Regions from separate parts of the Pseudomonas gorinensis genome, predicted to be linked through region 1. Evidence: predicted binding sites of a transcription regulator. Region 1 holds the regulator's gene; the other holds the start of a gene.
The links. Region 1 encodes sigma-54, which starts transcription at its own class of promoters, with help from an activator protein. Its sites were predicted from a motif close to ANTGGCATNNANNTTGCTNT; they were not measured.
Positions count from the first base shown of each region.

Region 2: the regulator sigma-54 is predicted to act here: its motif matches at 3,051-3,070, upstream of AB7933_RS17970 (circularly permuted type 2 ATP-grasp protein).

Region 1 covers NZ_CP167125.1:1,385,867-1,391,111, reverse strand. The annotation lists gene AB7933_RS06275 (KdsC family phosphatase) at 1-439, shown strand, start outside; gene lptC (LPS export ABC transporter periplasmic protein LptC) at 448-1,020, shown strand; gene lptA (lipopolysaccharide transport periplasmic protein LptA) at 1,007-1,540, shown strand; gene lptB (LPS export ABC transporter ATP-binding protein) at 1,540-2,265, shown strand; gene AB7933_RS06255 (RNA polymerase factor sigma-54) at 2,451-3,944, shown strand; gene hpf (ribosome hibernation-promoting factor, HPF/YfiA family) at 4,020-4,325, shown strand; gene ptsN (PTS IIA-like nitrogen regulatory protein PtsN) at 4,338-4,802, shown strand; gene rapZ (RNase adapter RapZ) at 4,805-5,245, shown strand, end outside.
Region 2 covers NZ_CP167125.1:3,930,849-3,936,093, forward strand. The annotation lists gene AB7933_RS17945 (aminotransferase class I/II-fold pyridoxal phosphate-dependent enzyme) at 1-1,283, opposite strand, end outside; partial or broken gene AB7933_RS17950 (transporter) at 1,452-1,570, shown strand; gene AB7933_RS17955 (hypothetical protein) at 1,586-1,726, opposite strand; gene AB7933_RS17960 (hypothetical protein) at 1,738-1,950, opposite strand; gene AB7933_RS17965 (hypothetical protein) at 2,022-2,567, opposite strand; gene AB7933_RS17970 (circularly permuted type 2 ATP-grasp protein) at 3,245-4,654, shown strand; gene AB7933_RS17975 (alpha-E domain-containing protein) at 4,657-5,245, shown strand, end outside.

The sequences.
Region 1 (5,245 bases):
CTTCCTCGAAGACGGCAGCGAATTCAAGACGTTCAACACCCTCGATGGCCAGGGCATCAAGATGTTGATGGCAGCGGGAGTGCAAACTGCCATTATTAGCGGCCGAAAAACGCCGGTTGTGGAACGCCGCGCACAAAACCTGGGGATTCCTCACCTGTATCAGGGCCGTGAGGATAAACTGGTGGTACTGGACGAGCTTCTTGGCCAACTCCACCTAAGCTATGAGCAGGCCGCCTATCTGGGCGACGACCTGCCCGACTTGCCGGTGATCCGCCGCGTGGGCCTGGGCATGGCCGTCGCCAATGCGGCGGCGTTTGTTCGCGAGCACGCCCACGGCATCACCACGGCCCGTGGCGGCGAAGGCGCCGCCCGTGAGTTCTGCGAGTTGATCCTGCGGGCCCAAGGCCGCCTCGAAGCGGCCCATGCCGCCTACCTATAGAGCGTTTTATGCTGAGTAAAAAGATTCGCAACTTCCTGCTATTCGCAGGCATCGCCGCGCTGTTCCTGGCGGTGGGCTACTGGAATATCAGCCCGGAGCGCTTTCTCGACCAGCCTGTTGCGCAGGTTGATGAAGGGGCTATCGACTATTACGCAACCAATGCCTATAGCGTGCAGTTCCTGCCCGATGGCAAGGTGCAATATGAAATGACGTCGGACAAGGTCGAGCACCTGAAGGCCTCCGAGGTCACCCTGCTGACCAATCCGGACATGAACCTGTACCGCGGCACCGAGTTCCCATGGCACGTCACCAGCAAGCGCGGCGAGGTCAACCCGGACGGTACCCAGGTGGAACTGATCGACTCGGTGCGCGTCGCACGTACTGACGCACAGAACCGCGACACCATTATTACCACCACACGCATGACCGTATTCCCACAGAAGCAATATGCGCAGACCGAGCAAGACGTTAGAATCGACGGCGCTGGCGGTGTATCGACTGGCAAGGGAATGAAAGCGTATTTGAAAGAAAGCAGGATACACCTGCTATCGAACGTAAGAGGACAGTATGAGGCTCGTTAAAACCCTCCCTATTTTGCTCGGTCTGGGCGCAGCACTGGGAAGCGTGAGCGCCTGGGCTCTGCCGAACGATAGCCAGCAACCGATCCACATCTCAGCTGACGATGCGCAACTGGATGACAAGCAAGGCGTCGCCACTTATACAGGCGGCGTGATCATTACCCAGGGCTCGATGAAAATCACCGGTAACACGGTGACACTGACTCGCACCCCCGCTGGCGACATCGACGTCGTGACTTCGGTGGGCAACCTGGCCTACTTCGAACAGAAGCAGGCCGCTACCGATACCGCCCCGATGAAGGGCTACGGCAAGACCATCCAGTATCACGCCCAGCAAAACCGCATCGTCCTGATCGACCAGGCCAAGGTGCTCAGCCCCGATGGCAACTCCACCGAAGGCGAGAAGATCACCTATGACACCGTGAAGCAGGTCGCCAATGCCGGCCGGGCCAACGGCAGCAAGGTCACTGCGCCACGCCCACGTATCGACATGGTTATCCAGCCGAAGAAGAAGGCCGAGTAATGGCAACCCTGAAAGCCCAGCATCTGGCCAAGGCCTATAAAAGCCGTCAGGTCGTGCGCGACGTCAGCCTGTCGATCGACAGCGGCCAGATCGTCGGCCTGCTCGGCCCCAACGGCGCCGGCAAGACCACCTGCTTCTATATGATCGTCGGCCTGGTGCAGGCGGACCAAGGTCGCGTACTGATCGATGACCTGGACGTCAGCCACCAGCCGATGCATGGCCGTGCACGCGCAGGTATTGGGTATCTTCCCCAGGAAGCGTCGATCTTCCGCAAACTCTCGGTGGCCGACAACATCATGGCCATCCTCGAGACCCGCAAGGAACTCGACCGCGACGGCCGCCGCAAAGAGCTGGAAAGCCTGCTGCAGGAATTCCACATCAACCACATTCGCGACAATCTCGGCATGAGCCTGTCCGGTGGTGAGCGTCGTCGCGTTGAAATTGCCCGCGCCCTGGCGACCGCGCCGAAATTCATCCTGCTGGACGAACCGTTTGCCGGCGTGGACCCCATCTCGGTGGGTGACATCAAGCAGATCATCCATCACCTCAAGGCCAAGGGCATCGGTGTACTGATCACCGACCACAACGTCCGTGAGACCCTGGATATCTGCGAAACAGCTTACATCGTCAACGATGGCCAGCTGATTGCCGAAGGTGACTCCGCCACTATCCTGGCCAACGAACTGGTCAAGGAAGTGTACCTGGGCCACGAGTTCCGCCTGTAAGCAGCCTGGCGTCACGGCCGTTGGCCACGGTGCGCGGGAGTCAATAAAAACCTCCGGATTTTTATTGTTACCGCGCTCTAGGCAAAGCCCCCGATATCAGGCATATAATTTGCTTATGTTTGGCGCTCACGCGCCCTGTCGTGGATGGCGCATTGCGCCGGCGAATAAGGTGTTAAGCCCCTGCCATGAAACCATCGCTAGTCCTGAGAATGGGCCAGCAGCTGACGATGACACCGCAGCTGCAACAGGCCATCCGCCTGCTCCAATTGTCGACCCTGGACCTGCAACAGGAAATCCAGGAGGCCCTGGAGTCCAATCCGATGCTCGAACGCCAGGAAGAAGGCGACGACTTCGACAATGCAGACCCGCTGGCCGACAACATCGAGCAAAAACCCAACCCCGATGTGCAGGAACCCTCCTATCAGGAAACCGCCCCGACGGTGGATAACCTCGAGGAAGGCGACTGGAACGAACGCATACCCAACGAGCTGCCCGTGGACACCGCCTGGGAAGACGTCTACCAGACCAGCGCCAGCAGCCTGCCCAGCAACGATGATGACGAGTGGGACTTCACCACCCGCACGTCCGCCGGCGAGAGCCTGCAGAGCCACCTGTTGTGGCAATTGAACCTCGCGCCGATGTCCGACACCGATCGCCTGATCGCCGTGACCCTGATCGACTGCATCAACAACCAGGGTTACCTGGACGAAACGCTCGACGAGATTCTTGAAGCCTTCGATCCGGAACTGGATATCGAACTGGACGAGATCGAAGCCGTCCTGCACCGCATCCAGCAATTCGAGCCCGCCGGCATTGGCGCGCGCACCCTCAGCGAGTGCCTGCTGCTGCAACTGCGTCAACTGCCTGCCAAGACGCCTTGGCTTGCCGAAGCCCAACGCCTGGTCACGGACTACATCGACCTGCTGGGCAGCCGCGACTATAGCCAGTTGATGCGCCGTATGAAGCTCAAGGAAGACGACCTGCGCCAGGTGATCGAGCTGGTACAGAGCCTCAACCCTCGCCCGGGCTCGCAGATCGAGTCCAGCGAAGCCGAATACGTCGTCCCCGACGTGATCGTACGCAAGGACAACGAGCGCTGGCTGGTGGAACTGAACCAGGAGTCGGTACCGCGCCTGCGGGTCAATCCGCAATATGCCGGTTTTGTGCGTCGCGCCGACACCAGCGCCGACAACACCTTCATGCGCAACCAGTTGCAGGAAGCGCGCTGGTTCATCAAGAGCCTGCAAAGCCGCAACGAAACCCTGATGAAAGTCGCCACCCAGATCGTCGAGCACCAGCGTGGCTTCCTGGAATACGGCGACGAAGCGATGAAGCCTCTGGTGCTGCATGACATCGCCGAAGCGGTTGGCATGCATGAGTCAACGATTTCCCGGGTGACCACGCAAAAATTCATGCATACCCCACGGGGCATATATGAGCTGAAATACTTTTTCTCCAGCCATGTCAGCACCTCCGAAGGCGGCGAATGCTCGTCCACGGCGATCCGCGCGATCATCAAAAAACTGGTTGCGGCGGAAAATCAGAAAAAGCCGTTGAGTGACAGCAAGATCGCTGGTTTACTGGAGGCACAAGGCATTCAGGTCGCCCGTCGAACCGTCGCCAAGTACCGCGAGTCCCTTGGGATCGCGCCTTCCAGCGAGCGTAAGCGTTTGATGTGACGGGCGGGCCACAGCGTTCCAGTGGCGGGTATTCCTACCCGCCGCTTTATGCACTGGCAACGAAGGAGAAGCTGTATGCAAGTCAACATCAGTGGACACCAACTGGAAGTGACCGAACCGCTGCGCGCCTATATCGGCGAAAAACTCAAAAGAATTGAGGGGCATTTCGACAAGATCACCAACGTGCAAGTCATTATGACTGTCGAAAAGCTGAAGCAGAAAATTGAAGCCACCTTGCGTATACCCGGCGGAGAAGTCGTCGCCAATGCCGAGCATACTGATATGTATGCCGCCATTGACGACCTGACCGACAAACTGGATCGCCAAATCAAAAAGCATAAGGAAAAGCAGTTGAGCCTCCTTCAGGGCACCGGCCGCTAACACTCCCCACCCATGATCCGACTTGAAACCATCCTGACCCCCGGCCGTTCCCTCGTGAACGCGCCGGGCGGCAGCAAGAAGAAAGCCCTCGAACAAATTGCCAACCTGATCAGCCGAGAAGTGCCTGATCTGGAGATGCAAGATGTCTTTGAGGCTCTGATTGCCCGTGAAAAACTCGGCTCCACCGGTTTTGGCAACGGCATCGCCATTCCTCACTGCCGCCTCAAAGGCTGCGACACACCTGTCAGCGCCCTGCTGCACTTGGACGCGCCTATCGATTTCGACGCGATCGACGGTGCCCCGGTAGACCTGCTGTTTGTTCTGCTGGTCCCACAGGCCGCCACCGATGCGCACCTGGAACTGCTTCGGCAGATCGCAAGCATGCTCGACCGCAAGGACGTACGCGACAAACTGCGCAGTGCCAGCAGCAACGAGGCACTGTACCAAGTTGTCCTGGATGAGCAAAACGGGCAGTAATCATGCGTTTGATCATCGTCAGCGGCCGCTCTGGCTCGGGTAAAAGTACCGCCCTCAACGTTCTTGAGGACAACGGTTTCTATTGCATCGACAACCTGCCCGCCGGGCTGCTGCCGGAGTTGGCGGAACGCGCCCTGATCCACACCGAATTGGCGCAGCCCCTGGTCGCCGTTTCGATTGATGCCCGCAACCTGCCCAGCCACCTTACGCGCTTCCCGGAATTGCTCGAAGAGGTGCGCGCCAAGCACATTCATTGCGATGTGCTGTATCTGGACGCCGACGAAGAAACCCTGCTCAAGCGCTTCTCCGAGACCCGTCGACGCCACCCTCTCAGCAGCCCCCATCGTTCCCTGGCCGAAGCCATCGAGGACGAAACCAAGTTGCTGGGGCCGATCATTGACCTCGCCGACCTCAAGATCAACACCACCAGCCTCAACCTGTAC
Region 2 (5,245 bases), 2.5 Mb from region 1:
AGCACTTCGATATTGCCGAAGCGCTTATGCAGGTCAATCACTTCGATCATCTTTTTCGCCTGCGCAGGCTGCGCCACTTCGACCCTGGGCGCCGCCGCGACACGCGGTTCACCGGCCAGCTTGTCGACAAACTGCACGATGCGCCGGCAGGCTTCGGCCAGGCGCTCTTCACTTAAGGTGAAAGACAGGCGCACAAACCCTTGGGCGGGCTCGCCGAATGCTGCGGCGTCGAGCACCGATACACCCGCCTCGCGGAACAGCCGCCAGGCAAAGTCCAGCGAACTGAGGCCCGTGCCGCGCACATCGACCAGTACGAACATCCCGGCCTGCGGCGTCAGGACCTTGATCCCCGTGCATGCGCCGAGGCCCGCCACCACCAGGTCACGGCGCCGGCGATAGATGTCGCGCATGCCCACGGTGACTTCATTAAAGGCCAACACCGCTGCGGTCGCCGCCTCCATCACGAAGCCGGGCAGACCATAGAGCATGCTCAGCACCAGGGTTTGCGCGTGGGCGATCAGCGTGGGTTCGGCGACGATCCAGCCGATACGCCAGCCGGTCATTGCGTGGGACTTGGACAAGCTGCCAATCACCACGCAACGCTCGGCCATGCCCGGCAGCGCGGCCAGGCTGTGGTATTGGCCTTCGAACACCAGGCTTTCGTAGACCTCGTCGACCACCACCCACAGGTCATGGGCTATGGCCAGGTCGGCGATGGCTTGCAGTTCCTGCGGGTTGAGCACCACGCCGGTGGGGTTGTTCGGGTTGGAAAAAAACAACGCCCGGGTGCGTGGGGTAACTGCGGCGGCGAGCTGTTGTGCGTCGAGGCGAAAGCCTGACTCGGGTGAACACGCCACCCGCACCAATGTCGCGCCGCTGGCCTTGAGCGTGGCCTCGTAGGTGACGTACATCGGGTCGAGCACCAGCACTTCGTCCCCCGCCTGCAACAGGCACAGCGAGGTGACGAACAAGGCGTTCTGCGCGCCGGCCACGCTGATCACGTTGTGGGCGTTAACGGGCCGCGCCAGGGTCTTGCTGTAGCGTGCGGCGATTGCGTCACGCAGGGCCGGGCGACCGGGAATTTCCGTGTAGTGAGTGTCGCCTTGGCGCAGCGCGTCGATAGCCGCGTCGGTGATGAAGGACGGCGTGGCGAAATCGGGGTCGCCGACGCTGAGGATGATGATGTCTTCGCCCTGGCTGGCGGCCTGGTAGGCGGCGTGATGGATATCCCAGGCGGCGACGCCTTGCCCTGCAATACGCTCAACGAAGGGGGAAAACCGCATGCCAAAGCCTCTCGTTCAAGAAGAAACTGCGCAAACCCGTGGAGCCGCAAACGGGTGGATACGGTCAACATAGTTGAAACTGAACAGTCGTTCAATGGATGGGATTGGGCAGATGTCGTTTATCGGTCAAATGGGTCGCGAATGACCCGCGGCCAGTGGCGTCCTGGCCATGGGCTGATCGGCACCGGCAGCGAAGTGGCGGTGAACCTGACGGTGGCGGTGATCGCCCTAAGCCTCGTCATTCATGGCCTCGGCGGGTGTGGTATGAACGACGTGCCAGGGCGCAGGATCAGTCTTGGGGCTCACGGTCCCCCCCTATTCTCCGCTTCATCGACATCGCTCAGCGGCACTTCGGCATCATCCATCAGCGACCCTGGGTCTTCATTGCCCGGGTCATTGAGTTCTTCTTCCTCTTCATCTGCTTCTTCGCGTTCTTTGGACATGACCGTCTCCTCTAACCGCCTTGGGTGTCGATATCGGCATCGGTTTCAGGCTTGGGCTCGCGCTCGGGCTTGAAGTCTGGACTGTAGTCGTTTTCCTTGGCCTTGGGGTCGACGGCGGGCTTGGGGTCTTTCGGCGCATCGGCGGCAGTGGCTGGGGCTGGTTCGCCGCCGTCGATGGCGGGGTCGTTGCGGTCGCTGACGTGTGGATCGCGGTCTTTGCTCATGGGGCACCTCGGGTGAAAACGCAACCTGCGTCAAGGTAAGGTCCCGCGCGGGTTGCTGAAGTTCCAATGGCTTAAGAAACGGGATTATCGATCTGGATATAAAAGGCGTAGGCGCCGAGCAACACCCAGAACACCATGAACAGCCATGGCGCGCGCATGGAGAACAGCAGCGACTTGCGATAGCCCTTGTGGGAGGACTCCATCTCCGAGAACAGCGGCGATTCATCGTAGGCCATGCCCATCACCGGTTCGCTGCGCAGCAATTCGCTCTGCTTGTAGTGCCAGTGGTCGATGATCTCGTACGCGGCACGGATCCCCGGCCAGGCATTCAGGGAACTGAGGATGCCGAGGAAAGCCAGGAACACCGGCACCACCAGGGTGAACAACTTGCCCCACTCCGGGTTGAGGTTGCCCATGCCCGAGACGAAGGCAATGACCAGGAACGATTGCGCGGTGAGGTAGGCGTCAGTGCGGTTGGCCAGGATGCTGGTTTCGTACTGGATCTCGCGGCGGTAGAAATCCAGGCGGTCCTTGGGCGAGCCGAAGATCTTGGCGTTGTGTTCGCTGTGATCGATCAGGCTCGATTCGGGGGTGTCGGGTGAAATGATTCTGGGCACATCGGTGCTCCATGCCGGGGCTGAACCCCCTTAGAAGAAGGCAGTGGGGGTGAAGTTCAAGTTTGTTCATGCACCAATCCAGGGCGCCGCATGCCCTTGCGGCGAGCGGGCTAGCCCTAATGCCGTTCAGTTAAGGCTTTTTTGTAGGAGCGAGCTTGCTCGCGAAAAACTCACAGGCGCCGCGTTCATTCAGGAAACACGCGTTATCGTTGACGTTTTTCGCGAGCAAGAACTAGGCGTCCCCCTCGCTCCTACAGAAGGCGATGTACGCTTAACTGAATGGCATTAGGGCTAGCCCCGCGTTGGGCCGCGAAGCGGCCCCAATCAGGCCACCGCATTTATCCAGGCCGATTAAATCGCCAGGTTTTAGGGCTGCTGCGCAACCCAACGCGGGGCCAGCCCGCTCGCCACCGTTACAGTGTGCCTCCTTGACTGACTGGCATCAGGGCTTGCCACCAGGGTAAATCAGCGCGGTATGCGCGTTCCGGCACAAGCATTGCTTTATCCATTCATCTGCCCCGATACAGGAACATTCGTTACCCCCTGACCCAGAGCCGACCCCATAAGAAAGTAAGGACCAGGCCTGTTGGCACCCTCTGCCACGGGCTCATAAAAAATGCGTTTTTTTAAGCGGCAGTGCCACCCAAGGTTGTCCTCGGCACTGACAAGGTACTGGAATGGCTCGATCTTTCTTCGATGAAATGAATGACGCAAACGGCGTGTGCCGTGCGCACTATCAGGATTTCTCCCGCTGGCTGGCCAATACGCCGCCGGAATTGCTGGCCCAGCGTCGCCGCGAAGCCGATTTGCTGTTCCATCGCGCGGGGATCACCTTCACCTTGTATGGCGACGAACAAGACACCGAACGCCTGATTCCCTTCGACATCATCCCCCGCAGCATCCCCGCCAGTGAATGGAGCGTGATCGAACGCGGCTGCATCCAGCGCGTCAAGGCGCTGAACATGTTCCTTGCCGACATCTACCATGACCAGCGCATCATCAAGGCCGGGATCATTCCGGCCGACCAGGTGCTGGGCAACGAGGGTTATCAAAAGGCCATGGTCGGCCTGGACCTGCACCGCGACATTTATTCCCATATTTCCGGTGTGGACCTGGTGCGCGACGGCGACGGCACTTACTACGTGCTCGAAGACAACCTGCGCACCCCCAGCGGCGTGAGCTACATGCTCGAAGACCGCAAGATGATGATGCGCCTGTTCCCCGAAGTGTTCGCCAAGCAGCGCATCGCGCCGGTGGACCACTACCCCAACCTGCTGCTCAAGACCCTGAAAAGCGCCAGCCGCCTGGACAACCCCAATGTGGTGGTGCTGACGCCTGGGCGCTTTAACAGCGCGTTCTTCGAACATGCGTTCCTGGCGCGGGAAATGGGCGTGGAACTGGTGGAAGGCGCCGACCTGTTCGTGCACGACCTCAAGGTGTTCATGCGCACCACCGACGGGCCCAAGGCGGTGGATGTGATCTACCGGCGTATCGACGATGCGTTCCTCGATCCGCAGGCGTTCAACCCGGACTCGATGCTCGGCGTGCCCGGCCTGGTCGCCGCCTACTGCGCCGGCAACGTCGTGCTGGCCAACGCCATCGGCACCGGCGTGGCCGACGATAAATCGATCTATCCCTATGTGCCGGCCATGATCAAGTTTTACCTGGATGAAGAGCCCATCCTGCAAAACGTGCCGACCTTCCAATGCCGCAAGCCAGATGAACTGTCCCACGTGCTGGCCCACCTGGGCGAACTGGTGGTCAAGGAAACCCAGGGCTCGGGCGGCTACGGCATGCTGGTCGGCCCGGCGTCCACCGCTGCCGAAATCGAGGACTTCCGCCAACGCATCAAGGCGCGCCCCCATGCGTATATCGCCCAACCGACCCTGAGCCTGTCCACGTGCCCCACTTTTGTCGAAAACGGCATCGCACCACGGCATATCGACCTGCGGCCCTTTGTGCTGTCCGGCAAGGAAACCCGCCTGGTGCCGGGTGGCCTGACGCGGGTGGCCCTGCGTGAAGGCTCGTTGATCGTCAACTCGTCGCAAGGCGGCGGAACCAAGGACACCTGGGTGGTGGAGGGCTGACCATGCTGAGTAGAACCGCCGCGGATTTGTATTGGATGTCCCGTTACCTGGAGCGCGCCGAGAACCTCGCGCGCATGCTTGAAGTCAGCTACTCGCTGTCGCTGATGCCCCAGGCCGGGCGCAGTGATGGCTTGGATGAACTGGCGATGTCGTTGCTCAGCAGCGGCACCCTGGACAGTTACCTGGAGCGCCACCAGCAGCTGGACGCCGAGCGCATGCTGCACTTCTTCGCCCTTGATGAAGAAAACCCGGCCAGTATCTATAACTGCCTGCGCGCCGCCCGGGGCAATGCCCACGCGGTACGCGGGCGCATCACCGCCGACATGTGGGAGAACCTCAACGCCACCTGGCTGGAAATGCGCAGCATCGCCGCCGGCGGCCTGGCGCGGCATGGCATCAGCCACTTCTGTGATTGGGTCAAGCAACGTTCGCACCTGTTTCGTGGGGCCACATCCGGCACCATCATGCGCAATGACGCCTACCGGTTTATTCGCCTGGGCACCTTTGTCGAACGCGCGGACAACACCTTGCGCCTGCTGGATGCGCGCTATGAGATGTTTGGCGAGGAATCGGAAGAAGTCAGCGACTTGT